Streptomyces sp. 2114.4: one gene and its partner. The protein of the gene in region 2 interacts with the protein of the main gene of each other region in a pairwise test. Links are inferred from orthologs where the notes say so. Each region holds a gene or a part of one and is shown on either strand. Other genes may lie near its edges.

Region 1 (15,009 bases), 630 kb from region 2 along the record:
ATCAGTTCCGGCTTCCACCCCTGCGTCGCCTCCGCCCCCGAGGGCACGCTCACGCTCCGTCCCGCACAGGGGAGCGGCCGTGGCTCCGCCGGCCGTCCTCGGCCATAGGCCCAGGGTGGCCGACGGAGCCGGACGGGCGCGGGGCGCGAGGTGGCGTGACGCGCAGGGGGCAGGGGCCGCTCAGGGCAGCAGCGTGTCGAGGAAGGTGTTCGAGAACACCCGTGCCGGGTCGTAGGAGTTGAGGATGTCCCGGGCGGTGCGCCAGTCCTCGAACGCGGCCGGCACGGTGCCGCCCAGTGTGGCGGGGTCCGTCCACGGCCCGCTGTCCGTATAGGCCCAGCCCTTGGACCACTCGGGACGTACGGACGCATACGAACCGGTGTAGGTCTGCCAGATCCACTGCTCCAGCTCGTGGAAGAAGGGCCCGGCGCCGGGCGTGCCGGGATAGGTGGCGAAGTCGAGCCACACCACGGTGTCCCACTCGGGATGGCCGGCGCGCGCCCGTGCCGGGGACAGAAGAGGACCGTCCAGGGGGTCCGTACCGGTGATGCGCAGTTCGATCGGACCGTTGACCGGGTAGGAACCGCGGTTTTGATGGGCGGTCAGCACGCTCTGGTAGCGGGCGTAGAAGTCCCCCACCACCCGCTGCACATTCGCCCGGGAGGTCAGCACCGCCCACCCCGCTTCGACGATCCGCAGCGTGGTCGGTTCGACGTAGAGCAGGCTGTTCTTCGACCAGCCCCAGACGTCCCAGGTACCGGTGACGATCAGCCCCGATCCGACGATGGACATGGCGAGCTTGGTGAAGGCAGGCGTCTTGTCGCCCCCGCCCGCGGCGATCTCCCCGAGCAGCCCCGACATCTCCTCGGTGACACGGTTGGCGAAGGTGTAGGCGTACGGGGCGTCGATCTGCTTGGCGAGCAGCGGCTTGCCCGGCGCCAGGCTCCACACCTTCAGCCACGGCACATCGGTGAACGGGAACCAGATCGCCTCGATGCGCCCGGTGCGGTCCAGGTAGGAGCCGAGGGTGCGGCCGCCCGTACCGGGCGGGCCGAAGACCGTGCCCACGTTCACATCGAACCAGTTCTGGCAGCGCAGCCGCGTGTTGGCCGCCGCGGTCATCGTCACCTCGGTGAGGAAGGCGCGGCCCAGATGGACGAGGAAGGCGCGGATGTCGGGGTCGGAGCGGGTGAAGGTCTTGAGCACATAGCGGCCCTCCGCCGCGCTCCACACCACAGCGGTGAGGGAGGTGACCAGGGAGCTCAGCGTGCCGAAGCCGGAGCCGGCGGGTGGCTGTTCGGTGGCGGTGGGCAGCCCCGTGCCGTGGCCGCCGATGGCGAGCACCCCGCCGATGGTGAGGTCGCCGGGCGCGGTGGTGGTGGCGAGGCCGAGCCCCGCCTCCTCCAGGCGGGCGAGGATGGTGTCGAGCGTCGCCCCCGTCTGCGCGGTGACGCTGCCCGGGCCGCCGCCGCGCACGCTGACCGCGGTGAGGTGGGAGGTGGTGTCGACGATGACCGTCCGGTTGGTGTCGGCCCCGGCGGGTACCACCAGCGGCGACCAGGTGTGGCCCTTGCCGCGGGCCCGTAGCCGGTAGCCGTGCTGATGCGCCCAGTTGGCGAGGGTGACCACGTCGTCGGGGGTGCGGGCGGAGGCCGTCCATACGCCCTCGACGACGATCTCCAGCGACCAGTTCCGGAAGGCCTGCTGGGAGAGCGGGATGTCCGCTGGAAAGTCGGGCGGAGGGGCGAGGGTGGTCGCGGCGCTGCCCATGGGGATGCGGTGAGCGGGCTGCAGCCCGGTTGCCGCGGCCAGTCCCGCGGCGGCGGCCCCGGTCAGCAGCCTGCGGCGGGTGAAGGAAGCTCTTCGAGCGCTGTCGTCGGACATGGCTGTCCCTCCGGCGCGCGGCGCGCCGGCCCCGCTGCACCGCGCACGGATCGTAGGGGTGAGACCGTACGAGCGCCCCGGTGCGGTGGGGATGTGCCGGAAGAGTAAGGTGACGGGCCATCAGTTGCAATGGTCGTCAGGCAATTGCAAAGGCCGTCAGGAAATACCGTTCCCCGGCGGGCCGAAGGGGATCGGCCCGCCGGGGAGGGATGTTGGGGGCGTGGGGCCCGGGTCTGCCGGCGGTGCCGGCTCCCCCGTTCTACCAGCGGTACCAGCGGCCGCGCCGGCCACCGGCGTCGGCCGACCGCATCAGGAACCCGAGCAGCCAGAACGCCAGCACGACCACGGCGACGATCCACAGTGCCTTCAACGCGAATCCCGCGCCGAAGAGAAGCAATGCGAGCAGCAGAACCAGAAGCAGCGGAACCATTTCCCTGCACCTCCGTTTCGGTAAGCCGCGAGAGCGCTGAGGGAGAAACCACGGGAACGAGAGGAAATCTGGTGCGCTCTGCGGCCCTTTCCTCCCGTCTTGCCGCTCACAGCGCGTGGAAACATGGCGTGATACGTGTGAGAGCAGGCGGACTCAGGGATTCGGTGATGTCGACGAAATCGTTCAGGCTACGCCGGGCGGCATCAGGTGACATCAGGCGGCGTCGTGAGGAGGCAGCAGAGACCCCAGGGGGCCGAGGTCGAGATTGAGGTCGGCCATCGTCAGGCCGTAGCGCGCACAGAGTTCCGTCATACGGTCCTGGAGAATCATGAGCGTCATCCCGACTTTCTCTTCCTGCTCCTCGCTCAGATCGCCTTGGTCGACACGGTGAAGTGCGGTGCGTTCCATGAGCTGCCGCAAGAGCTCCACGATGGTCAGCACCAATTTGATGAGGTCCCGTTCGACCGTCTCCGGGTCGGTCTTCAGCCGCTGGGCGATGCCGCTGTCCTGCCCCTGGCGGTGCTCCCCGGGCCCGGCCGGCACCAGGTCGAACGCCCGTGCCGCCGCCTGCGCCACCTCCGCGAAGGCGGGCTTCACGGGCGTGGCCGGATCAACCGGTTCATCCGTCATGGTGTACGTATCCCTCCGTCACATGGCAATTTCTCCTGGGGGCGGTGCGGGAGCCGAACTGATGGGCCTGGCAAGCGGGTTCATGGAGTCTTCATCTTGGAGTCTTCTTCGTAGGGTCTTCGGCGCCGCGGATCTTCACCACGGTGCCGGACTGTCGGGCGTGATCGAACGAATCACCGCTCGCAGGCTGACATGGACCAGATCCACATCGGCAATGGACAGCACCACATCTCCGGTAAGGACCGCACCGCCGTTCAGGAGACGGTCCAGGAGATCGATCAGAGCGATCTGCCGCCCGGCAAGAGATTCCTCCTCGGAGTGGTCCGTCACATGGGAGGAAGTCATGTGCGAGGCATCGGTGAATGCGGCTTCATGAAGGTCGGTTCCCTTCATGGATGTGCGCTTTCCGCGGGCGGTGTCGCGAAGGAGTACGGGGCCCACGGACCGGTGATCTCGACGCGTACGCCGGGGACGCCATCGGCCAGACCCTTCAAAGCCCGGTGGAATTCCCCGATGCGGTCCGTGGGGACCAGGTAGGCCTCGTTGGCGATGTTCTCGCCCGCACCGGCCGCCAGTTCACCCTGCTGCGGCCGGTGCGCGACCATGTCCCGAGCCATGTCGGCCACCCGGACCCGCACGTCGGCGGCGACGGCTCCCGCCGCGCGGTAGGCATCACGATGCGTGCGCTGCTGGGCCCGCCGCTGCTGCAAATACGCCCGGCCGGGGCTGACCGCGGACGCAGCGGGGGCCATGCTGTCGGGCGGCGCGGGAGCTTTGGCCGCGGCCGCTGCGCGTGCGTCCGCGTACACCTTCACCCCCACCTCTGCATGGCCTTCGAGGCGGGCGAGCAGCGCGTCGAACTCGGCGCCGCGCTCGTCCAGCATCGCCCGCACCCTGGCATCGTCCAGATACACCGTGGCCAGGCGCATGGGCAGCACCATGGTGCCGGCCCAGGCGGCCTCGACGACGGCGTGGTGTGTCCGCGCGATCCTCTCCAGCTGCGTCAGGTCCTCCAGCTGCGCCTTCATGCCCTCCGTGCTGAAGGCGTCGGCCGGGACGGAGGAGACGAGGGCGGTCAGGCGGCCGGCGGTGACCGTTCGCAGGGGGCCGTCCCGCAGTCCGGTCAGCCCAGGAGCCGAGACTTCGAGGGCGGTGCCGACGCGGCCGATGGCGTAGACGTACGACATCCGGGAGCGGTCGGATTCTTGCTGATCAGCGGGCCGGTCGGTGGGTTGATCGGCGGGCTGATCGGCAGGCCGATAAGCCGGCCGATCAGTGGGCCGCTCGTGAGGGAGTGGCGAGGCGGCGGTCTCCTCGGCTCCTTGCGTGGGGTGGTTCACTGCTCCTCCTTGCGGTCTGCCTGGTGCGCGCCGGGGACCTGGCCCCCGGAGGAGCCGACGGCCGCGCGCAGTTCGGCGAGTTCGGCGCGCAGTTGCTGGTTCTCCTCGGCCAGCGAGTCACCGGCGACGGCCGGCGGGCGCCCCTCGGGAACCTGCTGCGGTGCGCGGGCGCGGGACGACAGGGAGGGGTCGTGTTCCCACCAGTCGATGCCCATTTCCTTGGCCTTGTCGACGGAAGCGACCAGCAGCCGGAGCTTGATGGTCAGCAGCTCGATGTCGAGCAGGTTGATCTGGATGTCGCCCGCGATGACGACGCCCTTGTCGAGGACGCGCTCCAGGATGTCGGCCAGGTTGGCGGACGACCCCTGCCGGCCGTACGGGGACGGCCCGGAGGAAGGCCCCATACGGCCGGCCAGTGAATCGGACATGATCAGCCTCGTCTGTGCGGTCGCGGTCGTGGTCGCGGTCGGGACGGGTCAGCGGGCAACGGCGGCACGGCGGCCCCGGCGGGGTGCCGACGGCTCGTCCTCGTCGTACGGTTCCCGATCGTCCGCCGGGGCGTCGTCCTCGTGGAGGGGTTCCCCGCGGTGATCGTGCTCGTCTACGGGCTCTTCGAGGTCGTCTTCGTCGTCTTCGTCGCCGACTTCGCCTTCGGCTTCCTCCGCGAGACCGTCGGGGTCGTCCACGCCCTCCTCCTCGGCGTCCCAGGCGTCCTCCGGGTCTCCCTCGCCCTCGTCTTCCTCGTCCTCGTCTTCCTCGTCCTCTTCCTCGTCTTCGTCCTCAGCGTCGGCATCGGTCTCATCGGCCTCGTCGGACTCGTCGGCCTCGTCGTCTCCGGGCCGCACCTCGTCGGAGCCGCGTTCGGTGTCCTCCCGGTCCTCCTCCGCCGCGACGGCGTCATCGTGCTCGACCACGACCTCGCCGTCCTGGATCTCACCGCGCCAGCCGTCCGTGGCCTCGCCGCGCAGCATGATGAATTTGCGGTAGAGCTTGAGGTCCAGCCGGGCCCGGCGGCCCTGGGCGCGCCAGATATTGCCGGTCTTCTCGAACAGCCCCTTGGGAAAGTATTCGAGAACCAGCAGCACCCGGGTCAGGTTGTCGGTGAGGCGGTGGAACGTCACCACACCCTTGACCGTGCCCTTCGCGCCTTCGGTGGTCCAGCTGATCCGCTCGTCGGGCACCTGCTGGGTGACATTGGCCCGCCAACTGCGGGTCGACTTGGCGACCTTCACCTTCCAGTTGCTGCTGGTGTCATCGGCTTTGTCGACACTGACGACGCCCTTGGCGAAGGTGCTGAACTCCTGGAACTGCGTCCATTGGTCATACGCCTCGCGTACGGGAACACCCACATCGATGTCCTCGACGATCGTCACGCTCTTGGACTTGCCGCCACCGCCCTTGCGGCCCTTGCCGAACAGGCTCTTCACCTTGTCCTTGACGGTGTCCTTGAGGTGCGAGGCGCCCGCGGTCAGCGCTGCCTGCTGCGGCGGCTTGCCCTCGCCGAGAGCCTTGCCGCCCTTCGCCAGACCGCTCACCAGACCACCGGCGCCCTGGCCGGGTTCGGCGAGCTTGCCGACGCTCTCGCCCAGCTTGTGGCCGAGGCTGGTGACGGCGTGTTCCGCCCGTGCCTGGAGGTAGTGCTGCAGCTCCTCCTTGAGCTGGTCGGCCGCCGGGCTCTTGGTCACCTCGTCCTTGATCTTGCTGAAGGTCGACTCAGCCATTGCTGCCCCCACGGCCGGCAGCCGTGCGCGCCGCGCCGGAAGCCTTGTTCGAGGCCTTGTTACGGGCACCGGAGGCGGCCTTCCGCCCCGGGGCGGTGGAGGTGCGTCCGCGGGAGGATGCGGCCTTTGACGAAGTCTTGGCCGCGCCCGACGCCGAGCGCCGTGCCTTGGAGGAACGGTCGGTGGCGGTCGGCTTCCCGGCCGATGCCGATTTCGTGGCCGATGTGGTGGCCGTCTTCTTGGCCGACTTCGCGGCCGGCTTCCGTGCCTCGTCCCGCGGCTCGTCCCGCGGCTCGTCTTCGGGCTCCGGATCCGCCTCGTCCGCCGCGCGCCCGGTACCGTCCGCCCCGCCCTCGTTGAGGGCCAGGGTCCGCTCGTGCAGGGAGTCGGCTAGACCGTTCATCCGCTGGTTGAGCGCGGCGCCGGCGGCTGACTTCGTGGCGTCCACCAGTTCCTTGCGCACCTGGTCGTTGAGGGGACCGAGGACCGGCGAGTTGGCCACCAAGGCGCCCAGTTGGCGCGGGTCCAGATTCAGTTTTCTGCCGGCCAGGAACATGCCCAGGCCGATGGCCATCTTGGCTTTCTTCGTGCGCCCCAGCAGGTAGCCCCCTACGAGGGCCACACCTATCTTGGCGTTGCTCATCATCTCTCGTACACCTCGTTCTCCCCGTGATCAGGAGTCGGTACGTAGTCGTTGCTGGTTGGCCTCCAGCCACTCCAGCCGGTCCAAGAGCTCGTCCTCGCGGGAGTCGAACTCCTCGCTCGTGATGCTTCCGTCCAGCAACTGCTGCTCCAGCACGGCCAGTTCCTCCCGTACCGGCTCCGGGTCGTAGTACTCGCGCTCCGCGGTGAGCAGCACTTGGTCCAGGACCCAGACCGTGCCCCGCACCGGGGCGGCCGGCAGCGTCAGGATCTGCGTGATGAGGCCCATGACGGATCTCCGCCCGCCCGTCAGACGAAGCTGTACGGCGGCAGCGGGCCGTGCAGACTGAAGGCGTAGGCGTCTCCGCGCTGTCCGGCTTCCGTGTGGACCGCCTCGGAGAACGCCGCTGCCTTCTCCTGTTCGACGAGGAACGACACATTGAGGAAGTGGCGCTTCGTCGGTTCGACGTTCGCGGTGCGCACCGCAGCCGGAGCGAGCCGGGCCACGATGTCCGTACGGGCGCGGTCGTGGCGGGCCTCGACCTCCTGCGAAATCAGCTCGCCCAGGGCCACCTTGGCGTCGTAGGCGTCCGGATTCTGCCGGGTACGGTCGTTGAGCTGCTGCACCTCGGCGGACTCCCGCACTATCTCCCGCAGCAGGTCGTCCTCGTCGCGTGCGACCTTGAGGTGGTACTCGCGGCAGCCGTCGATCTCCTTGAGGCGCTGGGTGTAGGTGTCGCGGTGTTCCTCCAGGGCGGAGATCACCTGCGCGTCGTCGGGGCCGACCAGCCCGAAGCGCATCGGGAGGACGGCACCATCGGCAAGCAGCCGTTCCTGGACGCTCTGGTGGGCCGCCACATCGCGGCGCTTGGCCCGCAGCCCGTCCGGTGCGTCGCTGACCACCGCGCACAGATCCTTCGTCTTGACGGTGCGCAGCTGTGCCGCCGGGTCACCGACACCGGTGACGCCGGACAGCTGCAGGGGGTGCTCCGCGCCGGTGACGGCGTAGAGGTAGGTCGCCATGGTCAGTCCTCCCGACGGCGGGCCGTGCGACGGCTGGTGGAGCCGGTGGATTTACGCGCCGGACGCTCTTCCGCGGCCTCCTCCTCGGATCCCTCCTGGCCCTTGTGCAGGGACTCGGTGAATGCCTCAACGGCGCCGGTCAGTGCGCCCTTCGACTTTCCTTTGGCGCCGCTCTCGGTTGCCTCACCGACCAGGTCGGTGAGCTGGCTCGGTGCCTTGCGGCCCGATTCCAGGTCCAGACGGTTGCACGCCTCGGCAAAGCGCAGATACGTGTCCACGCTTGCGACGACGACGCGTACGTCAATCTTGAGAATTTCGATGCCGACGAGGGAGACCCGCACAAAGGCGTCAATCACAAGTCCCCGGTCGAGAATCAGCTCAAGGACGTCGTAGAGATTTCCCGAACCGCTGCCGCCGCTGCTGGTCGGTGCGTGGGATTGCTGAATGGCTGTCACGGTCGATCGTCCCTTCCAGTTGACTGGAGTGGGTCATGGGGCCGTCACGTCGTGGCCGGGCCGAGCGGTGGCCGCATCATCGGTCGATCTGGCCGCGCCCATAGCGGCGAGTGCGCTCGTATCCCAGGAGTTGGCCCTGTGCGTCGAGATGAACGCGGTAGGAAGCCATGACGCTCGCGGTGTCCGGAACCCTTTCGATCTCCACCACTTCCACATCCGCCGACCAGCCGTCATCGGTGGCCTTGAGCGCCGACACCGAGGCGGGCTCGCATTGCAGCATCTGGGCAAGTTGCCCCGCAGCGTGGCGCATTGCTGTGGGGGCGGCGATCCGGTCAGGTCCGCCGTGGTGTGCTTCTTCCTTGCGGTCCGTTTCCTTGCGGCCCGTTTCTTTGCGGTCCGTGTTTTCCTCGGTCGCCATGATCCCGCCTGTCGTGCGTCGTAGGGTTTTTGTCGAAGTACGGTGGATGTCTGTGGCGATGGAGGACCGCGTGCCCCCGTGACTCGCACATATGCGCAGCCGCCCACAGAGGGCGGAATTCCGTCCCGGCGAAGGCATGACCCGTCGGTCAACTCGTCGATCACTCCACGGACCCCGACGCGACCGGACCGGAACTTCCTGATGCCTGATCCGGTTCCTGGTGCCCGTTCCTGTCACCCGCTCTGGCCTGCGAGGGAAAAGGGGAGCGGGGCGGCTCACCACGTGAATTCCACGGTGCGGAACCGATGCGGAAGGAAAAGGGGCGCGGGTGCCCGGCACGGACCGTGCCACGGCATGACGGAAACCGGCCCTTCCGTCGTGGCGTCACGACGGAAGGGCCGGTGAGCGGGTCCGGTCCCGTCCCGTGGGCCGGTCCGGTGGTCCGGCCTGGTGGTCCGGCCCGGAGAGTGCTACGCCCCGGCGGGCGGCTTGCCGGCCACGGTCACCTGCGCGGGACGCAACAGGCGGTCGCCCACCCGGTAGCCCTGGCGGAGGACCGCGGTGCAGACGGACTCTTCCAGCCGGTCATCAGGGGTGTAGGTGACAGCCTCGTGGATCAGCGGGTCGAAGGGGGTGCCCGCCATACCGAAGGGCTGGAGGCCCAGCGCCCCCAGTTCGGTTTCCAGCGCCTCGGCGATGCGCTGGAAACCACCGGTCACCTCGCCCTGCTCCCCGGCCTCGGCAAGGGCGTCGAGCACGGGCAGCAGCCGGCTGAGCACATTGGCCACGGCGATCTCACCGACCGCCAGGCGGTCGCGGTGGACCCGCTTGCGGTAGTTGTCGTACTCGGCCTTCAGCCGCTGCAGATCGGCCGTACGCTCCTGGAGCTCGGCGCGCAGCGCCGCGTCCTGCGACGCCGGCCGCGCGGCGGCCCCGTCCTGGCGGGACGGCCGACCGGGGTCCCGGCGGTCCCCGGGCGGCCTGTCCGTGTCCTGAGCGGGCTGCTGCCCGGCCTGGGTGGTGCGGGGCGGGACCGGTCCGGGGGTTTCCTCCTGTCGGTGCCCCACGAGAGCCAGCGGCGGCTGAGGGAGGTCACGGACGTGGGTCGGACGGTTCATCGTGCGCTTCCCTCCTGCTTGTCGTCATCGACGATCTCCGCATCGACGACATCGTCCTGCTCGCCGGTGGCCGCGCCCGATCCGCCTGCCCCCTCGGAACCCTGCGCGGAGCCCTGGGCCTGAGCCTGCGACTGAGCCTCGGCGTACATGGCCTGGCCCAGCTTCTGGGAGGCGGTCGCGAGCTTTTCGGAGGCGGTACGCAGCTCCGCGGTGTGGTCACCGTCGGCGGACGCGTCGGCCTTCAGCTTCTCCTTCACCTCACCGATCGCGGTCTCGACCTCGGTCTTCACCTCGCCGGGGACCTTCTCCTCGTTGTCCTTGAGGAACTTCTCGGTCTGGTAGACCAGTTGCTCGGCCTGGTTGCGCGTCTCCGCGGTCTCCCGGCGGCGGCGGTCCTCCTCGGCGTGGTGCTCGGCGTCGCGGACCATCCGGTCGATGTCGTCCTTCGGCAGCGAGGAGCCGCCGGTGACGGTCATCTTCTGCTCCTTGCCGGTTCCCAGGTCCTTGGCCGTGACGTGCATGATGCCGTTGGCGTCGATGTCGAAGGAGACCTCGATCTGCGGGACCCCGCGGGGCGCCGGGGGCAGGCCGGTGAGCTGGAACATCCCGAGCTTCTTGTTGTACGCCGCGATCTCGCGTTCGCCCTGGTAGACCTGGATCTGCACCGACGGCTGGTTGTCCTCGGCCGTCGTGAAGATCTCGGACCGCTTGGTCGGGATCGTGGTGTTGCGTTCGAGGAGCTTGGTCATGATGCCGCCCTTGGTCTCGATGCCCAGGGACAGCGGGGTGACGTCCAGCAGGAGGACGTCCTTGACCTCACCCTTGAGGACACCGGCCTGCAGGGCGGCGCCGACGGCGACGACCTCGTCCGGGTTGACGCCCTTGTGCGGGTCCTTCCCGGTCAGCTCCTTGACCAGTTCGGTCACCGCGGGCATACGGGTCGAGCCGCCGACCAGGATCACATGATTGATGTCGGAGACCTTGATCCCGGCGTCCCGCACCGCATTGTGGAACGGGGTCTTGCAGCGTTCGAGGAGATCGGCGGTGAGCTGCTCGAACTGCGAGCGGGTGAGCTTTTCGTCCAGGTGCAGGGGCCCGTCGGCCGACGCGCTCAGATACGGCAGATTGATCGTGGTCTCGGTCGCCGCGGACAGCTCGATCTTGGCCTTCTCGGCGGCCTCCCGCAGTCGCTGGGTGGCCATCTTGTCCTGGGACAGGTCGATGCCGTAGGCGTTCTTGAACTGCTTGGTGAGGTGATCGACGATCCGCTGGTCCCAGTCGTCGCCGCCCAGGTGGGTGTCGCCGTTGGTGGCCTTCACCTCGACGACGCCGTCGCCGATGTCCAGGAGCGAGACGTCGAAGGTGCCGCCACCGAGGTCGAAGACCAGAATGGTCTGGTCGTTCTCCTTGTCGAGGCCGTAGGCCAGCGCCGCGGCGGTCGGCTCATTGACGATCCGCAGCACCTTCAGGCCCGCGATCTCGCCGGCCTCCTTGGTAGCGGTGCGCTGGGCGTCATTGAAATACGCCGGAACGGTGACCACCGCATCCGTCACGTCCTCGCCCAGGTATTCCTCGGCATCGCGCTTGAGCTTCTGCAGCACCCGCGCGGAGATCTCCTGCGCGGTGTACCGCTTGCCGTCGATGTCGCCGCTCTCCGGGAAACGCCACTGCGCCTCGCCCATGTGGCGCTTGACCGACCGCGCGGTGCGGTCGACATTGGTCACGGCCTGCCGCTTGGCGATCTCGCCCACCAGCACCTCGCCGCCCTTGGCGAACCCGACCACCGACGGGGTGGTCCGGGCCCCCTCGGCGTTGGTGATCACGATGGGCTCACCGGCTTCCAGCACGCTGACCACCGAGTTCGTCGTACCAAGGTCAATACCCACTGCACGTGCCATGGTCTTCTCCTCGTCTTGCGGCCGACTCCCGGAGCCGGCGACCGCCCGGCACCGGGGCCCGACGCCCGCAGGCCCCTGGCGGACGCCGGACCGGAACGCCCAGGTCGCCCAGCGGCTTCCCCGGCACGCCCTCTCACCTGCTGATATGGAGGCGGCCAGTACCTCGTCGTCCGTATGAATCGTGCATAAAACGCGTAGGCGTATATGTCAAGATATTCCTTTTCAAGGCATATACACGGTATGCGCGAATTACCGCCGTGCTCCCGCTGGCTGCCGCAGTCGGGTGGCGCTCGATCCGGTGACGGCGGTCGGCCGGGGCGTGCCAGACCGTCCGGAGAGGCCCGGCCGGACGGAGGGAAGGCGGTCATGACGGACACCGGCGGCGGACGGTGGAAATGGATCCGCGCTCCGCCCGGTGCGCCCGGCAGCTCACCTGCCGGGCGCACCGAGCGGTCGGGTCATGCCGCGGGCGCAGGGGCGGAGGACCAGGTGCCCAGGGCCATCTCGGCGGTGATACCGGGGCCGAAGCCGGCCAGCAGGCCGCGGTGGCCGTCGAGCGCCGACGCTTCGTCGAACATGCGCGCCAGGGCGTCGAGTACCACCGCGCTGGCGATGTTGCCGTATTCGGTCAGCGTCGCGCGGCTGAAGCGGAACGCCTCCGGAGGAACCTCGAGGAAGCGGCACAGGTCGTCCAGGATGCGCGGACCGCCCGCGTGGACGATGTAGAAGTCCAGGTCGCCCGCGTCCCATTGGTGCTGCTCGGCGACGGCGCGCAGGGCGGGGGCGAGCGGTTCCATGGTCCCGGGTACGCGCTTGTCCAACTGGAAGTGGAAGCCGGTGGACCGGACCGCGTAGGAGATCCAGTCCTCGGTGTTCGGGATCAGGTACGAGCTGTTGCGCTCCAGCCGGACCCCGGTGCCGCCGCTGCCGCGGACCACGGCGGAGGCGACCGCGTCACCGAAAAGCCCGTTCGACAGCAGCGACCCCACACCCAAATCCGTGGGCTGGTAGCACAGCGAGCAGAACTCACACGCGACGATGAGCACGTTGGCGTCGGGGTACGCCGTGCAGAAGTCATGCGCCCGGTTGACCGCCGCGCCCCCTGCCGCGCAGCCGAGTTGGGCTATCGGCATCTGCCGGGTCTCCGACCGGAAGCCCAGGGTGTTGATGAGCCAGGCGGTCAGGGACGGCATCATGAAGCCGGTGCAGGAGACGTAGACGATGAGGTCGATCTCCTGCGGCTCCAGCTCGGCCTGGTCGAGTGCCTTGCGGACCACGGCGGGCACGCGGGCCTTGGACTCCTCTTCGTAGACCGCGCTACGGGCATCGAGCCCCGGATGCTTGAGCACCTTGTCGATCGGCTGGATCAGATGCCGCTTGAGGACGCCGGTGTTCTCGATCAGCCGCAGGATCAGCCTCAGCTGCGTGTGGTCCTTGTGCAGCCGTTGCGCGAGTTCGAGGGTGTCGTCTTGGGTGATGACGTATTCAGGGACCGCGATTGCTGGTTTGCACAGAACCGCCATGAGATGCACTCCTTGCAGACTGTGGCCCCTCAGGGATTCCCTGCGCTGAATTCGAGTCGTTTTTATTTCGGCCGGTGGTATCCGTCGCGGTAACTCGCCCATTCAGAGCGGGCGAAGGAACCAGGTGCGGATCCGGCGGTTCGAAAAGGACGACCCCGGAAGGGAATCGGGCGGGCCAGCCGTCGAAGAATGAACTCTCCCCGTGCTGGTGGATTGATCTTTCCGAGTAGTAACCGTACGCCAGGCGGGTGGAATCTGCATTTTGCGGCCGTGGCCCACCGTTACCAAGTGACCGGCAGCTCCAGCGGATAGCGCCAGATCGAGGTGGTGTTCCAGCGGACTTCCCCGGCCGGCTTTGCCAGCCGGAGTTCCGGGAAGCGGTCCAGGAGGGTTTTGAGGGCGACCTCGAGCTCCGTGACCGCGAGCGGGGCACCCAGGCAGTGGTGTCCGCCCCAGCCGAACGTCATGTGGGCGGTGCGGCCCTCGCGTTCCAGGTCCAGTTCGTCGGGCCGGTCGAACTTCCGGCTGTCCCGGTTGGCCGTCAGATAGGAGACGTGCACGATGTCCCCGGCCCGGATCGTCACACCGCTCAACTCCACGTCCTCCGTGGCGACGCGGGGGATGCCGACGCCCTTGCGGAAGGGGATGAACCGCAGCATTTCGTCGAGCGCCTGCGGAAGCATCTCGGGACGGGAGCGCAGCATCGCGAGCTCCCTGGGCCGGGTGAGCAGCGTGTAGGCGAGGTTGCCGATCTCGTAGGTGGTGGTGTCCTGGCCGGTGATGAGCAGGACCATGGCCATCACGGTCAGTTCCTGGTCATTGAGGATCTCATCCCCGTCACGAGCCGTGGCCAGGGCGCTGATCAGGTCTTCTCCCGGGTGCTGACGCCGCTTCGCGGTCAGCGTCTCGAAGTAGGCCCGCATGTCGGCCTTGGCCCGGACGGCGCGCTCCCGGTTCTCGACGGTCACGTTCATCATGGTCCGGGCGTGTGCGCGCAGCTGCGCCTGGTCGCGCTCGGGGATGTCGAGGACCTCGCAGATCGTCGTCAGGGGCAGCGGGTTCGCCAGGCTCTCCATCAGGTCGGCGGGCGGACCCTGCGCGGCCATCCGCTCCAGCAGCTCGTCCACGACATGCTGGGTGCGGGCCCGCATGCGCTCCACATGACGCGGGGCGAACGCCTTGGAGACCAGGCTCCGCAAGCGGCTGCTGGCGGGCGGGTCCATCACGTTGATCGCCTCGTCCTGGACGATCGGCTCGGGCGTCATACGGGGAAAGTCCCGGCCGATGACGGCGCTCCGGCTGAAGCGCCGGTCGGTCGTCACCGTGCGTACGTCGTCGTACTTCGTGACCAGCCATGCCTCGCCCTCCCCGTGGGGCAGCCGGATGCGGGCGACCGGTTCTTCGGTCAGCAGGCGCTTGAGCGTCGGATCGAATTCCAGGCCCTCCGCATAGTCGAACGGGCAGTTCCAGACGTGAGGTCCGGGTTCCATGGTGAGCTCCCGACGTGAGAAGGGACGAGTGAATCCACCGGCTGCGGTCGTATCGGGCCGCCGGCCAGAAAGACGCCGATTCATCCCGGTCAGCGAAAATCGGAGATGCGGGGGCGGCTTTTCCATCCTGCGCGGGCAAGGCCTGAACGGAGGCCTTTGTCCTGCCGTTCCACAGTGACTTACGGGCAGTGGTGGGTGGTCGGTGTGGTGCGCCAATCGGGTGATCTCTGCGACTCTCGCCCGGCGGGGTCCGGTGCGTACCGGGGTGGAAGCCGGTCGCGGCCGGGCCGGAGTCGGTGAGGCGCACCTCCTCGCCGACTTGACAAAAGTTGTTGCCGGGTCGGCAAATGGAGCCATGGCGGACGATGACATTCCCGGTGTGCTCAACGCGGTCGGCCCGCGGCTACGGGCGCTGCGGCGGGAGCGCGGGGCCACCC
Region 2 (14,908 bases):
AGCGGTCGAGGCCGTCGCCGACTGCGTCGGCGGTAGCGGAAAGAGCCAACGCCGGCTGCCGGGGCTCCCGGCGGAAGGGGATGAGGATGCGCTCGGCGTGCTGTTCCTCGTGGCGGCCTTCAGCAGATGGCGCAGGCTGAGGATCCCCTCGACGTGCCCCGGACGACCCGGTGATCGGCCCCACCCCCTCCGCAGGGGCCCAGGACATGGTGACGGGCGCCTCCGGCATCTGAGTGGACTTGGCAGGACGACGGGAGTCGCCCCTCCGCCCGCTCCGAGGTGGGGCCCGGCCCGATGGCGGGCCGGGCCCCGGGGCTCGACGCTCAGAGAGCAGGAGTGGTCGGCACTTCTTCGCCGCACCAACTGCAGAAGCGCGCTCCTGCTTCAGCTCTCGGGTGCCCGCACGCCCGACAGGCCCGTTCCTGAGCGCAGGGCGCCTCACCGCCCTCATCGGCCGCCCGGCCGCCGATGCTCAGACCGGGACGTCGCCGGTGGACGGTCAGGTAGACCAGCCCGCGCGGTCCCGCGACCAGCGCGCGGTGCGCTGACTTCGGCAGCCACGCCACGACTCCGGATTCCAGCGTCTGCGCCCTCGTGCCGTTGTCGAGTTGTCCGTCGCCCTCGATCACGATCAGCAACACGTCCAGTTCGGCTTCGACGTGACCGGCCACGGACGTGCCCGCCGGAAGCCTCACCAGGTTGGCGTCGAGTTGCCGGTTGCTTTGTGTCAGCCGCCACAGCGCGCCGCTCTGCCCCTCGCGCGCGGCGGCGATGCACGCGTCGAGGGCCACCAGTACCTGGGACGTCTCCTGTGTGGACAGCCGTGCCTCCTGCGGGCGAGTGACGTGCGGGTCGCGAGGGCGTCGCCTCGCGCCAAGGGTGGGGAATCCGTCGTTGCGTTCGGACTTCACCCCCGGGTGGGGCCGAGCTGGACGCAGCATTCCCCGGGGCGGGGTGCCAGCACAGCCTCTACACCGCTGACCTCCAGGCCCTGCAGGTAGCCGGCGATGAAGGCGTGGTTCATGCCGCACACCAGCTCGGGGGCCTTGGCGGCCAGGGGGTGGAACGGGCAGTTGTGCAGCCGGAGTTGGGTGGGGGTTTCGCGGACCGGTTCGAAGCCGTGCTGGTCGAGCATCCGCTCGCAGACGCTGAGGCCGCGTTCCGCGCCGAGTCGGCCGGGGCGGAGGTGCTCCCGCTCGGTCTCGCCCAGTTCCCGGCCGCGCCGGCCGGCCGTGCGCACCGCGGCGTGGGTCGCGGATTCGCCGTCGTCCTCGGTCAGGACGGCCTCCAGCAGGAGATCGGCCAGCAGCTCGTGGCGGCGGTCGGGGATGCTGACGTGGATATGGCTGTCGGTGGGTTCGTAGACCTTGGGCTGGCGGCCGACCTTCCGGATTCCGCCGGGTGATTCGTACCGGGCGCGCAGCAGGCCTGCGTCCACAAGCTTGTCGAGGTGGAAGGCGGCGAGCTTGCGCGAGATGCCCACGCTGGCGGCGGCCTCGTCGCGGGTCACGGGGCGGCGCTGACGCCTGATGAACGCGAACATCTGCCGCCGGGAGTCCTCGCCGAGGACGCTGACGGACTCGATCGCCGCGTCACCTGCGGGAGTCTGCGGCATTTCGTCAGAGGTCACGTGCTCACGGTAACGCGTACACCGATAGGTGCAACCGGCGAATCCCCGTTCGGCACGGTGCCGAAGCTGGGTACCTTGACGCCTCCGGCGAATAAGACCAAGATTTGTTGGTGAAACTAGGAGGTGGTCGGCATGGTGGATGCGTCGCATGAGTACGCCAAGCGGCCGGTGAGTGCTGCGCTGGCCGGACCGTACGGGCACCCGTTCCATCCGATCCTGGTCACCGTCCCGATCGGGGCATGGGTGGGCAGCCTGGTCTTCGACATCGCCTCGCATCTCGTCCGGGACCCGGACTTCCTGGTCCGCGGGGCGATGTGGCTGATCGCGCTCGGGGTGATCGGCGCGCTGGCCGCGGCCCTGGTCGGGTTCCTGGACCTGTTCGCCATCCCGCCGGGGACCCGGGCGTTCCGCGTCGGCCTTGTCCACACGATGCTGAACCTGCTGGTGACCACCGCCTACGCCGCCAATTTCCTGTGGCGGCACGCCGACCACAGCTCCGACGCCGGCGTGGGAGGCGGGATGCTCGCGCTGAACGCCGTGAGCCTCGTGGCCCTGGGGTTCTCGGGATATCTCGGCGGAAAGCTTGCCTACCGCTACGGCGTGCGGGTCGCCGCTGAGACCACCCAGGCCGAGGGCTTCGTCCCCACCCACGCCCCGCCAGGCCCTACCGACTGATCACCTCCACCAACGTGGCCACGTACACCTGCGGCCACAGTGGGTACCCACTTCATCACGAGGAGTCCTCATGGGCATCGCCGCACTGATCACCTGGGTGATCACCGCGATCGGCGGCTTCTACATGCTTGGTACCTGGCTCTCCCGCGGAGGCGCCAAGGCCGGTAACAGCAGGCTGCCCGTCCCCGTCGTCTTCGGGCACTTCGCACTCGCCGCGGTCGGCCTGGTCGTCTGGATCGTCTATGTGATCGCCGACAAGGACGTACTGGCCTGGACCGCCTTCGGTCTGCTGGTGCCCGTAGCCCTGCTCGGCTTCACGATGCTGGCTCGCTGGCTTCCCGCGTACCGGGCCGGTTCCGCCGCCCCGGCCGCAGAGGGGCAACGGACCGGGTCCGCCGAGCGGTACTTCCCCGTGCCGGTGGTGGCCGGACACGGGCTCTTCGCCGTCGTCACCGTCGTCCTGGTGCTGCTCACCGCCCTCGGTATCGGTGGCAGCTGAGATGACCCGGCATCCCCACACCGCCGTGCACCGGGCAGCCGACGACCCGGAGATACCGATGCCCGCGCCGGCCGCGCTGCGTGTCGTCCACGAAACCGACGGCACCGACCTGGCCGCCGCCGAACGCGCCGCCGGACAGTTCCTGCAGGCTCTCGGCATCAGTACCGACACCGAGAGTCTGCGCGGGACGCCCGGGCGCATGGCGCGCGCCTACGCCGAGCTGTTCAGCCCCCGCCCGTTCGACTTGACCACCTTCCCGAACGACGAGGGCTACGACGAACTCGTCCTGGCCCGCAGCATTCCCGTGCGCTCGGTGTGCGAGCACCACCTGCTGCCGTTCGTCGGCACCGCCCACGTCGGCTACCTGCCGGGCCGGCGGATCCTCGGCCTGTCGAAACTGGCCCGAGTCGTCGAGCACTTCGCCTGCCGCCCGCAGGTCCAAGAACGCCTCACCAAACAGGTCGCCGACTGGCTGCAGAACCAGCTGGAGCCCAAGGGCGTAGGCGTCGTCATCGAAGCCGAACACACCTGCATGACCCTGCGCGGCGTGCAGGCCACCGGCTCCAGCACCCTCACCTCCACCCTCCTGGGCTCCCTCCGCAGCGACGCCCGCTCCCGCAGCGAGTTCCTGGCCCTGGCCGGCCTCACCTGACACGCCCCTGTGGGGCACTCCTTCGCCCGAACGGAACCGAAAGACCGACGTCATGGAAATCTGGATCAATCCCGCCTGCTCCAAGTGCCAGTCCGCGCTGTCCGTGCTCGACGCGGAACAGGCGCAGTACACGGTGCGGCGCTACCTGGAAGACCCGCCGACCGTGCAGGAACTCGACACGGTCCTGCAGCGCCTGGCGCTGGAGCCGTGGGACATCACGCGCCTTGGCGAACCGGTCGCCGTCGAACTGGACCTCGCAGCGTGGCCGCGCGAACCGGCGGACCGTACCCGGTGGATCGCGACACTGACCGCCCACCCCACGCTGATTCAGCGCCCGATCATCACGGCCGACGACGGCACTGCGGTGGTGGGCCGGTCACCGGAGTCGGTGCGCTCCGTCTTGCCGTAGTGGCCGCCGGAACCGCTCCTGACGAGGCCACGGCGTCGCGGCTGTGGCCTCGTCCGTGCGCGACGGGGCGTTGCGGGCGGAATCACGGCACGAGGATGTCAGCTGCGCCTGCCGAGCACCGTGGGCAGTTCACCCTCGCACGGGCCGGTCAGGACCGCCGAAAGATCGGGCGCCAGGTAGTCCCTCTGCGAGACCGACCCCGCATGCGCCGGACCATAGTGGTGGTGCGGCTCGGGCGACGACTGTTCTTGGCAAAGCGGGAGTGCCCGTCACATCGGCCGGAGGACGGCGAGGTACCCGGTGCACACAAGTTCGCCTAACCTGGGTGTGTCGGGTGGCCCCTGACAAGCGGCCGTGCCCGGAAGGCCCCTGGACGCAGGGACGCTCTGCGTCGTGCCGGGGAACCAGTGCCGCTTCGACATGCATGCAGGGACGGACCAGCAGATGCAGGTGAGGTATGAGACCGGCCTCGTGCCCTTTGCAAGCCCGCCGGGGTGGGAATCGCGACATCGGGTGACGGGAGAAGCAACCCACGGCGAGGGCCCGGCTTGGCGGGCGAGATGTCGTGGATAGGGTCGCGCTCACAGCCGCCGGTCTCTACGCCATCGTCCTGCTGCGCGCCGGAGGGACCTTCGCCGTTGGCCGGCTCGCCGGGGCCGGTGCCAGGCGCGGCAGGCTCGCGGAGCGGATCTCCACGGCCAGGTTCCGGCGCGCCGAACGGGCGATCCAGCGGTGGGGCGCACCGGTGGTGGCCGTCTCCTTCCTGACCGTCGGGTTCCAGACCGCTGCCAACTTCCTCGCGGGGAGTATGCGTATGCCCCTGTCGCGCTACCTCCCGGCCCTGTTCGTGGGCGGAGCGGGCTGGGCGCTGGTCTACGCGACGGCCGGGATCGGCGCGCTGGAACTGCTGGCAAGGCTTTCTGCCGGGCAGACGGCGATCGGCGTGGCCGCGGTCGCCGCCTTTCTCCTCGGGGTATGCGGCGTGGTGGTGTACCGGGGCAGAAAAGCGGCTGCGGCCCCTCGCAATGCCGCGGCAGACGAATCCTGAGACGCGCCGACGCAGCACCGGGTACTCGCCGAGTGGGGAATCCACTGAGCGAGAATCCACTGAGCGAGAAACCCCTGAGCGAGAAACCCCTGAGCGCGAACACCCCGACGGTGGCCTCGATGACTTCCCTGCCGCTGATGGACAGGAACACCTGGGGACGCGTGCTCAGACGGTGATGACGACTGACGGCTGCCTCGCGGCCAGGCGTCCGCTCCGGGCCAGTGCCGCGAAAAGGAGGAAGGGGTGGTGGGACACGACCGTGCGCCATTGGGCCGGCACTCCGGCCGCCCGAGGACCCCCCTTCTCTGCGGAGTCGCCGCGTCCGGCGGGCAGAGCGCGCCACTGCAACAGGGTGAGCACGGCGAAGATGGCCGCGGCTGCCGCGCACACCGCGCGGAAGTCGGCGGCCAGGAGAGCGAGGCCGACGAGCGGGGCCTGACCCCGTGCGGGCGGGTGTAAGTCGCCCGCCGTCGGGGCCGGGGCTCGCCGTCGGGATCCTTGTGCCGTCCGCCGCGCTCGGCCCACTGCCGGCCGGGTGGGGCTGGAGGCTGAGCGGGCCGAAGTCGTCCAGGCACAAGACGACTTCGGGCTCGCCTTCCTCGGGTATGACCTCGCCGTCGGCGATCGCGTAGAGGTGCTCGACCCGGGCCTTCTTGGCGGCATAGGCAGGGGCGCGGGACGTCTTCCAGGTCTTCATGCGTGGAAACGAAACGCCTCCTCCCGGAGCAGGACCCGAAGGCCCTCGTGGCTGATGTCGTCGACCACCCCTCGGCCGCCAGGAAGTCTGCCGGCTTGGCCAGGCTCCAGGTCGAAAACGGCAGACCGTGCCCGGCCGGCCTGGACTTGGCGATCTTCTTGATCTCGCGCCGCTCGGGCAGGTGAAGGTCCTTGGCCGGCCGCCTTTGCACTTCGGGCAGAGGGAGTCGAAGCCGTCGGCGTTGAAGTTGTGGATCACATCTCGGACCCGTCCGCGCTGGTGAACGTCACTTCGGCGATCTTCGGCACGGGCATGCCCTGCGCGGACAGCAGCACCATCTGCGCCCGCCGCCAGGTCACCACCGACCCGCTGCCCCGGCGGATGATCCGCAGCAGACGCTGCCCCGCGTCGTCATCGGTCTCGCGGACGCGTACTCGCTCAGCCACCAGCACAGCTTCCCTGCCGCGCGCTGCCGGCGGTGGTCATTCCGCCGGCGTGCCGATCCGCAGCCGGTTGCCGTCAGGGTCACGCAGCTCAATCTCACGCGCCCACGGAGCATCCTTCACCTGCACACCGAACTCGGAGGCGATGGCCTCGACATCACGAATGCGGAGGTAGACCAACGTGTCGGGACGGGCGTCGCCCTCGTGCTCCGACAAGAACAGCCGCACCCCGCCCCGGGCGACCTCGACGAACGCGGGAAGTCCCGGCTCGAAGCGGTGTTCCCACTGCTTGGCGAAGCCCAGCCGCTCGTACCAAGCGACCGCCGCCGCAGCGTGCTCGACGCGAAGAATGGGAATGACTTCTTCGTCCATGGAGTCATCGTCGCGGACCGCCCAGGGTGAACGTTGCCTGATGCGGCACTAGGTGTGAGATCCACGTCTCGGGGCTGCCCGCATGCGTCGGAGCGGCCCCGAGGCGTGCAGCCCTTCGCATCAGGGTGCAATGACGGCGTGCGTAGGCGGCGCAGGAGAGAGTAGGGATTGGCATGGGCACAGGAGTCGATTTCCTCGTCGTCTTTTTCCTCGTCGTTTACCTCGGACCCGCTGTGTGGCTCTGCCGCAAGGTGGCCCGTAATTCGTCACAGGTCGTCGGCTGGCTCATGGCTGCCGGAATCCTGGGCATCCCTGTCGCCCTGGTCTTCGCTGCGCTCTTCGTTCACTGAGCTTCGGCTGCCCGTCGGCTCGACGTCGTAGGTGCCGGACCGCTCCGGCGCGGTGGCCGCATTGGCCTGGTAACCGGCAACAGTCAAGGACAGGGCGACGGCCGCGACCGGCGCGGCGATCAGGTGTAAGCGCTTACGGATCATCGTGCACTCCTCATGTCGTTGCTGCGACGTGAGATGCCGTCAGTGCCCATGCGTTGATGCCCGGATCGCTGTATTACGCAACTGTGACGTGCGCACGGGAAACGGGAGAGCGGCCCGCACCACGTCACCGCGGCGTTGTTGCCCTGCTCAGTCCGACAGTTCCCACAACAGCCGGTAATACCTGGTCCGTTCCGGGTCCGGCTCGACGCCGTAGGCTTTGAGCAGCGGCTCTTCCCATCCCGGACCGTAGTTCCACTGCGTGCTCCACGTGGCGATGGCGAGGTCGGCCCAGCGGTCCGCGACACCGAGCGTGCCGAGGTCGACGTGTCCGGTACAGGTGCCGTCGTCGCCGACCAGCGTGTTGGGAGCGCAGGCGTCGCCATGGCAGACGACGAGCCGGTCGACCGGCGGGATGTCGGTGAGCACGCCGAGCGCGCGCTCGACCGTTCCGAAGTGCTGAAGGTCTTCAGGCCAGTCCGCCGGATCGATCCGGCCCGCCGCCGCTCGTGACCGAACGGCCTCCAGGCGCGCTTCCGCGGACCAGTCGAACGGGCAGTTCGCGACGGGCAGCGCGTCATGAAGGGCGCGCAGCCCGGAGCCGATCGCGCGCACCGCGGTGCCGGGGTCGCGCTTCCACCGGTCGTCCACCGCCATGCGTCCGGGCAAGCCATGGGTGACGATCCAGGACCCGGTTCGGTCAGAGCCCTCACCGAGTACCCGCGGCACCACGATGAACCTCGCTGCCCACCGCAGGCGTGCCACCTCGGCCGCAAGGTCGATGCCGCTGCCGGCCGGTGTCCACTTCACGAACTGCCGTGTGTCGCCCAGGCCGACTTGAAAGGTCAGCCCGCCGAGTTCGTTCTTCCACACGGCCCGTGCCGGCCGCCCCGCCGCGAGCTCGGTCACGACGCGTGGAGGCGTGACAGGGCCGGTGGGCGGGGTGGCGATCATCCGGTCATTCTCGCCGGAGCGGCCGGTGGTCAGCCAGCCCTTTCGGGACGCTTCGCTCGGTCGCAGGTACGGGTCAGACTCCGGTCTCGTGCCGGCCCCGTAGGGGACACCGGCGCGTCATGCGGCCGACACCGGCGACGCCGGCCCGCCTTTCCTCGTCCTGGATCAGCTCAACGACCTGCGCAGTAAGGGGACATGGACCTACTAAAGTTGCGTCCATGTCATCACACATGCGTACGGCACGCGGCGAGCCTGCTCCGCCGCAGGACAGGAAGAGAGCGTCCGACATCCGTCAGGCGCTGGCGGAGACCCTGCCGGTCGGCGTGGGGATGTTCTCCTTAGGGATCACCTTTGGGCTGCTGGTCGTGCAGTCGGGGCTCGCCTGGTGGTGGACGCCCCTGTTCAGCGGGTTGATTTACGCCGGCTCGCTGGAGTTCCTGCTGGTCGGCATGCTGATGGCCGCGAGTCCGCTGGTCTCGATCGCCTTGACCACGCTGCTGGTCAATTTCCGGCATGTCTTCTACAGCCTGTCGTTCCCGCTGCACCGTGTCCGGGGCAAAGTCGCCAAGACCTACGCGGTGTTCGCCCTGATCGACGAGGCCTATGCGCTCACCGCGACGCGGCCGGCCGACTCCTTCAGCAGCCTGCGGATCATCGCGACTCAGGTGTCGCTGCAGTCCTACTGGGTCGGGGGCGGGCTGGTCGGGGCGCTGACCGGTCGGGCTCTGCCCACGATCGACGGGCTGGACTTCACGTTGACCTCGTTGTTCACCGTGCTGGCGATCGAGGCGTGCCGCTCGGGACGGGACCTGCCCGCTCCGCTTCTGGCCGCGGGATGCGGCCTCTTCGCCCAGCTGGTGGCGCCCGGCCAGATGCTCGTGGTGGCGATGACTCTCTACGTACTCGCGCTGCTCGTGCGCTACCGCTTCACCCGGCCCCAGGAGCACACCAATGCCTAGCACCGGATACATCGTCTCGGCGCTGGTGATCGTCGCGGCCATCACCTTCGCCCTGCGGGCCGTCCCCTTCGCCTTCCTCGGGCGGCTGCGCTCGTCACACGTGACCGCCTTCCTGTCCCAGCACATGCCGGCCGGAATCATGGTGATCCTGGTCATCTACCTGCTGCGCGGTGTCGACGTCACCACCAGCCCCTACGGACTGACCGAAGCAACGGGCATCGCCGTGACGGCCGGACTGTACCTGTGGCGGCGCAATGTGCTGCTGAGCATCTTCGCGGGCACCGCGGCGTATGTGCTGCTCCTGCACTTCCTCCCGACGGCACAGGGCTGACGGACCCGTTGCCGCAACTCCCGGGTGCCGGGTCCGCGGGCCCTCCCGCCCGCCGGGAGTCATCGGGAGTCAGCCGAGGAGGATCTGGCCGAGCAGGTAGAGGTTGAGGCCGGACAGGACGAAAGCCAGGACCGCTCCGATCCCGGTGGTGAGCGGCCTGTTGACGTAGTCCCCCATCAGCTCGCGGCTCCGTGTGAACATCACCAGGGGAACGAGGGCGAACGGGATGCCGAAGGAGAGCACCACCTGGGAGATGACGAGCACGGAGTCCGGTGAGAACCCGGCCGCCAGGGCGATCAGGGCCGGCGCCATGGTGATACCGCGGCGCAGCAGCAACGGAATCCGGCGGCGGAGGAATCCCTGCATGACGACCTGCCCGGCGTAGGTGCCCACGCCGGAGGAGGAGAGCCCGGAGGCGAGCAGGGCCACCGCGAAGGCCAGCGCGGCCATACCGCTGACGGTCTGGCCGAGGGAGTGGTGAGCTGCCTGCAGGCTTCCGCTGTAGTCACCGCCGCGCCGGTGGAACAGGGCGACGGCGACACAGAACATCGCCAGGTTGATCAGTCCCGCCAGACCGAGGCCCGAGACACAGTCGATCCGCAGGCTGCGCAGGGCGACCCGCTTGGCGTGGGGGGTGCGCGGCGAGAGCCGCTGTGCGGTGATGGCGGAGTGCAGATAGATGACGTGCGGCATGACCGTGGCGCCGATGATGCCGACCGCCAGGGTGAGGGATGCGGTGCCCGCGAGACGGGGCACCATGCCCGCCGCGATGCCCGCCGGCGACTGGCCGCCCAGCGCGAACAGCTGGTAGAGGAAGCCGAAACCGATCAGCGAGAGCAGGAAGGTGATGGCGACCTCGAAGGGACGGTAGCCGCGGCGCTGGAGGGCGAGCACCGCAAAGCTGATCACCGCGGTGGCGACGCCCGCGGGGAAGAGCCGCACCCCGAAGAGCAGGTTGAGGCCGATGGCGGCGCCGACGAATTCCGCCAGGTCCGTGGCGATGACGACCAGTTCGGCCTGCACCCACAGGATCCGTGACACCGGGCGCGGCAGGCTGCGGCGGCACAGGGTCGACAGGTCCGTCCCGGTCGCCAGGCCGATCTTCGAGGAGAGGTACTGGATGAACATGGCGACGGCATTCGCGACCACCAGGACCCACACCAGCAGATAGCCGAATTTGGCGCCCGCCTGGAAGTTCGTCGCGAAGTTACCGGGGTCGACGTACGCCACCGCGGCGACGAACGCGGGCCCGTAGAAGGCACGTCGGGTTCGCTTCACCTCGCTGTGGGCGCGCTGCTCCACCGAGGCCGTGGTCATCTCGGCTGTGGTCATCTGGGCTGTCCCCTCACGGTGTGTGCTCGGTCCGTATGACTCAAGCTCCTGCGGGCACTGCGAGACCGCCCCCGTGGCATCCCCTGAAGGCACGGCGGCGCCGCCCCGGACCAGGCCTGCCGTGCGCCTGGCACCGGGGCGGCGCCGCGTGGCGGGGCGTTACCGCCGGGGAGAGTCCGAGGCTGCGTCCGCGTCCGCATCCGGATCCGGGCCGACGGGCGGGGTGCCGTAGGTGAAGTAGGTCTCCTGCGGCAGGTTCGTGCCGCCGATCGCCGTCCCCGTGTCGATCTGATCCATCGTCCAGGTACGGGTCTCGAAGTCCGGTTCGAGGATCAGGATTCCCGGGTCGCCGAACAGCTCGATCCGGTTGCCGCCGGGCTCGAAGACGTACAGGAAGGAGCTCTGGGTGATGCCGTGCCGGTCCGGGCCCGCCTCGATGGTGATGTCGTAGTCCCGGAACATCTCGGCCGCGTCGATGGTGTGCTGCTGCACTCCGTAGTAGAAGGCGACGTGGTGCAGCCGGCCGCGGGCTCCCCGCGCGTCCCGCATGACGGCGACGTCATGGCTGAGGAGGCTGCTGCTCATCCACACACCGGTCTCGACACTGCCGTCGACCACCCGCTCATTGGTCCGCAGACCGAGGTGGCGCTCGAAGGACTGCTTGACCGGTGTGACGTCGCTGGCCAGCAGGTTGAGGTGGTCGATCCGCTTGACCGGCAGGCCCTGCAGCGGCTTCTTCGACGGCCGGCTGAGGATCTTGCTCCGCAGCTCCGGCGGGGACTTGTACTTCTCGGCCTCCCACAGCAGGGACATGTTATGGCCGTCGGGCGTGTGGAACTCGTAGGTCTTGCCGTAACCGAACTCGTCCTCGGTCCATTTGCCGTCCTGGTTCGCGTCCCGCATCGACTTGACGCGGCGCTCCAGGGCCTCCGGCGACGAGGTCCGCAGCGCGGCGTGGTCCATCCGGGGCTCCGGCCCCTCGGTGATCTTCAGGCTCCACTGGTACGGGTCCTCATAGCCCCGCAGGTAGACGGACTGCCCCTCGCGCCTCGTCTCGTACATGCCCAGCAGGTCCTTGAAGAACCAGAGCGTGCCGTCCGGGTCCGGTGTGTGTAATTCCACCCGCGCCAAGTGGGCGATCTCGTGGCGGTACATCTCTTCGCTCATGCTTCGGTGCCTTTCTCGGACAGCGGGAGCGGAACTTTTCAGCTGACGGGGCCGCCGGGGCCGGCAGACTCAGCCGGCGTCCTTCTTCCGGGCGTTGCGTTCCTCGGTCGTGACGTCACCGGCTGCCCAGTGCGCCGGATCGACCTCCCGGATGACCACCCGGATGTTCGCCAGCGGGGCACCCACAGCGCGGTGCGCGGCTTGTGTCAGTTCATGGATCAGTGCGCGGACCTGCTCCGGTGACCGTCCGGATCCCAGGGTCACGTCGATGAACGGCATACTCAGCCTCCTGCGACGGTGATGGTGCCGAGAGTGGAGAAGTGCGCGGCGACGCTCGCGCCCGGCTGGACGTGGACCGCGTCGGTCATGCCGCCGGTGAGGACGATCGCGCCGGCGTCGATGGCCAGTCCCCGCTCGCCGAGGGCGTTGGCGGCGAGGGCAAGTGCCTCCGCCGGGTGTCCCTGCACCGCCGCGCCGGTGGCGGAGTCGACCACCTGGCCGTCGACCTCCAGCAGGCACGCTTCGTGTGCGAGGTCCATGCCCTCGGGGGAGCGTCCGAGGGGACCGAGCACGAACAGCCCGGAGGAGCTGTTGTCCGCCACCGCGTCCGCCAGGGTGAACTTGAAGTCCTGGTAACGGCTGTCGATGATCTCGATGCCGCCGTAGACGCGGTCCACGGCACCAAGGGCGACCGCCGCGGTGATGCCGGGGCCCGCCAGCCGCTCCCGCATCACGAAGACGATCTCCGGCTCGGCCCGCGGGTGGATCAGCCGCTGCCGGGGCAGGGGGACGCCGGCCGGCAGCACCATGGCGTCGGTCAGCCATGCCAGCGACGGTGCGTCGATCCCCATCCTGATCTGCTTGGCGCGCGAGGTGAGGCCGAGCTTGACGCCGATCAGCGTCTCGCCTCGCTGCAGCCGCTGGTGCAGCGCCTCGCGCTGCACCGTGTACGCGCCCGGCAGGTCAAGATCCGGCCAGTGCGCGGTGATCGGTCCGCGAGCGGTGACCGAGCGCTCGGCGTCGAGCAGGACCTCGGCCGCGCGCCGGGCGTCGCCGGAGCGGATTTCCAGTGGCTCGGCCATGAAAGAGGCCGCCTCCTTCGGTACGGACGGTAGGGCGGACAGCGGGTGGGGCGGCCGGCTCAGCGTGCGCGCACGGCGGTCACGGTGCCGACGCCGGCGATGCTCGCGCTCACGGTGTCGCCGGGCTCGAAGGCGACGGCCGGGGTGAGGCAGGGGACGAGCACCACATGACCGGCGTCGAGGGCGAACTCTTCCTGGCGCACGGCATTCGCCACCCACACCAGGGCGTTGACGGGCGAGCCGAGCGCCATGCCGCCCGCGCCGGTGGCGGCCACCTCTCCCTTGCGGTGCAGCACACAGCCGGACAACCGCAGGTCGACGTCCGAGAGGGCTGCCGGGGTGCCGCCCAGCACGACGCTCCGGCAGCCGGCGTTGTCGGCGACCAGGTCGAGGACGGATGCCGGCCCGTCCTCGTACCTGGAGTCGGTGATCTCCAGGGCGGGCAGCACACAGTCCACCGCGCGGAGGGCGTCGGTCGCGGTGACCCGGGGACCGCCCAGCGGCCCACCCAGCACGAAGGCCAGCGCCGGCTCGATGCGGGGGCGGAGGAATTCCCCGCCGCCCAGGGGCTCGTGGCCGGGAGGGAACATGCTGTCGGTGAGATGGCCCAGAACCGGTTCCGAGGTGTCCATGTCCCGTTGTGCGGGCACGGACGTCAGGCCGGCTTTGAATCCGCGCAGCGGGTCACGGTCCAAAACCCGCTGCCGCAGCTGCGCCCACTGGATTTCGTAAGCATCGGACCGGGAGGAAAGGGAACCGTTGCGCACCGCCGAGGGAACTGCCTTCCCGCTCCGGTGGGCGCCGTACAGATCCGCGGCGATGTCCTGCAAGGCATCTGATGTCATGGGGACTCTTTCCAAGGAGGCGATCGTCATTCCCGGGTGTCAGCGAATGCGCAGGACCACGGCACGCGGTTCGGTGAAGAATTCACGCGAATGCGGCCCGCCTTCTCTGCCGACCCCGCTGATGCCTTCGCCGCCGAACGGCATACGGAGATCACGCTCGAAATAACAGTTCACCCATACCGTCCCGGCTTTCCAGTGGGCCGCCATCCGGTGAGCGCGGTCGAGGTTGGTGGTGAACAGAATCCCGGCCAGTCCGTACGGGCTGGAGTTGGCCAGTCGCAGTGCTTCTTGTTCGGTGTCGAACGGGATGACCGTCTCCACCGGGCCGAAAATCTCTTCCTGCGCCGTCCGGGTGTCGTTGGTCAGCCCGGTGATGACTGTCGGCGCGTAGTAGAAGCCACTGGACAGTTCACCGGTCGTCACGGGTGATCCGCCGGTGAGGACCGTGCCGCCTTCTTTTTGTGCCAGGTCGACATAGCCCTGCACCTTGTCCAGATGCCGTTGCTCGATCAGCGGGCCCATGAATGTCTCGTGACGCTTGGGGTCACCGACGACGATTTTGGCCGCCTCTTCGGTGAAGCGCTCCAGGAAGGCCGGCAGAATCCCGCGCTGTACGAACAGCCGTGACCCGGAGAAACAGACCTGGCCGTTGCCGCCGAAGATCGCCTTGATCGACTCGGGTACCGCCACGTCCAGGTCGGCGTCGTCGAAGACGATGTTCGCCGACTTGCCGCCCAGTTCGGCGGAGACGGGGGTCAGGTGAGGTGCCGCGGCGGCCATGATCCGGGCTCCGGTGGCGCTGGAGCCCGTGAAGGTGATGCGGTCCACGCGCGGATCGCTGGTCAGCGGGCCGGCCACCTCATCGGCGCCGAAGCCGTGCACGATATTGAGCACGCCCTCCGGCAGCCCCGCGGCAGTGGCGAGTTGACCGAACCGGGCCGCCGTCAGCGGGGTCTGCGGGGCGGGCTTGAGCACCACGGTGTTGCCGAAGGCGAGGGCGGGCGCGGCCTTCCACGTGGCGAGCATGAGCGGCGCGTTCCATGGACTGATCGCCGAGACGACGCCCGCCGGCGGCCGCAGGGAGTAGCCGAGTACCGGGCCGTTGGGATAGGCCTCGTCGGTCGCCATCGCCGCGTAATCAGCGAAGAACCGCAAATTCTGGGCGACCCGGGGCATCTCCCCGTGCAGCGCCTGCCGGATGATCTTTCCGCTGTCCACGGTCTCCAGCATCGCCAGCTCTTCACGATGCGCGTCCACGGCGTCGGCCACATCGTGAAGGATCTTGCGGCGTTCCGTGGGGGTCATTCTGGGCCACGGGCCCT

What was found.
Region 1: the proteins of CFW40_RS05210 (region 2) and grpE interact in binary tests that used the Escherichia coli proteins (3 or more experiments, as listed by UniProt). The link is inferred for Streptomyces sp. 2114.4 from one-to-one orthologs.

What each region holds. Positions count from the first base shown.
Region 1 is NZ_FYEY01000001.1:581,374-596,382, reverse strand. What follows is about bases 7,838-10,837. They hold grpE (nucleotide exchange factor GrpE), read right to left. Parts: upstream 9,662-10,837; coding sequence 9,014-9,661; downstream 7,838-9,013. Other genes in these bases: dnaK (molecular chaperone DnaK), read right to left, coding at 9,658-10,837; CFW40_RS02435 (gas vesicle protein), read right to left, coding at 8,202-8,543; CFW40_RS02440 (gas vesicle structural protein GvpA), read right to left, coding at 7,838-8,125. In the rest of the region: CFW40_RS02495 (CapA family protein), read left to right, coding at 1-108; CFW40_RS02490 (cholesterol oxidase substrate-binding domain-containing protein), read right to left, coding at 181-1,884; CFW40_RS02485 (hydrophobic protein), read right to left, coding at 2,144-2,314; CFW40_RS02480 (gas vesicle protein K), read right to left, coding at 2,528-2,944; CFW40_RS02475 (gas vesicle protein), read right to left, coding at 3,080-3,289; CFW40_RS02470 (GvpL/GvpF family gas vesicle protein), read right to left, coding at 3,334-4,131; CFW40_RS02465 (gas vesicle protein), read right to left, coding at 4,281-4,712; CFW40_RS02460 (SRPBCC family protein), read right to left, coding at 4,761-6,005; CFW40_RS02455 (hypothetical protein), read right to left, coding at 5,998-6,648; CFW40_RS02450 (gas vesicle protein GvpG), read right to left, coding at 6,679-6,936; CFW40_RS02445 (GvpL/GvpF family gas vesicle protein), read right to left, coding at 6,957-7,670; more of CFW40_RS02440, read right to left, coding at 7,673-7,837; more of dnaK, read right to left, coding at 10,838-11,559; CFW40_RS02420 (type III polyketide synthase), read right to left, coding at 12,018-13,082; CFW40_RS02415 (cytochrome P450), read right to left, coding at 13,364-14,572; CFW40_RS02410 (helix-turn-helix domain-containing protein), read left to right, coding at 14,928-15,009. UniProt on the Escherichia coli protein: Participates actively in the response to hyperosmotic and heat shock by preventing the aggregation of stress-denatured proteins, in association with DnaK and GrpE. It is the nucleotide exchange factor for DnaK and may function as a thermosensor.
Region 2 is NZ_FYEY01000001.1:1,210,715-1,225,622, reverse strand. Bases 8,362-11,260 are described here. They hold CFW40_RS05210 (Nramp family divalent metal transporter), read right to left. Parts: upstream 10,493-11,260; coding sequence 9,230-10,492; downstream 8,362-9,229. Other genes in these bases: CFW40_RS05205 (VOC family protein), read right to left, coding at 10,652-11,260; CFW40_RS05215 (branched-chain amino acid transporter permease), read left to right, coding at 8,822-9,160; CFW40_RS05220 (AzlC family ABC transporter permease), read left to right, coding at 8,362-8,829. Outside these bases: CFW40_RS05280 (hypothetical protein), read right to left, coding at 324-791; CFW40_RS05275 (metalloregulator ArsR/SmtB family transcription factor), read right to left, coding at 908-1,630; CFW40_RS05270 (DUF2231 domain-containing protein), read left to right, coding at 1,763-2,305; CFW40_RS05265 (hypothetical protein), read left to right, coding at 2,376-2,804; GTP cyclohydrolase I FolE, read left to right, coding at 2,863-3,456; CFW40_RS05255 (ArsC/Spx/MgsR family protein), read left to right, coding at 3,509-3,865; CFW40_RS05250 (DedA family protein), read left to right, coding at 4,431-4,913; CFW40_RS05235 (glyoxalase superfamily protein), read right to left, coding at 6,093-6,425; CFW40_RS37830 (hypothetical protein), read right to left, coding at 6,692-6,919; CFW40_RS05225 (aminoglycoside 3'-phosphotransferase), read right to left, coding at 7,067-7,870; more of CFW40_RS05220, read left to right, coding at 8,089-8,361; more of CFW40_RS05205, read right to left, coding at 11,261-11,659; CFW40_RS37825 (2-hydroxymuconate tautomerase), read right to left, coding at 11,729-11,938; CFW40_RS37820 (2-keto-4-pentenoate hydratase), read right to left, coding at 11,941-12,741; CFW40_RS05195 (2-keto-4-pentenoate hydratase), read right to left, coding at 12,801-13,586; CFW40_RS05190 (aldehyde dehydrogenase), read right to left, coding at 13,626-14,908. UniProt on the Escherichia coli protein: H(+)-stimulated, divalent metal cation uptake system. Involved in manganese and iron uptake. Can also transport cadmium, cobalt, zinc and to a lesser extent nickel and copper. Involved in response to reactive oxygen.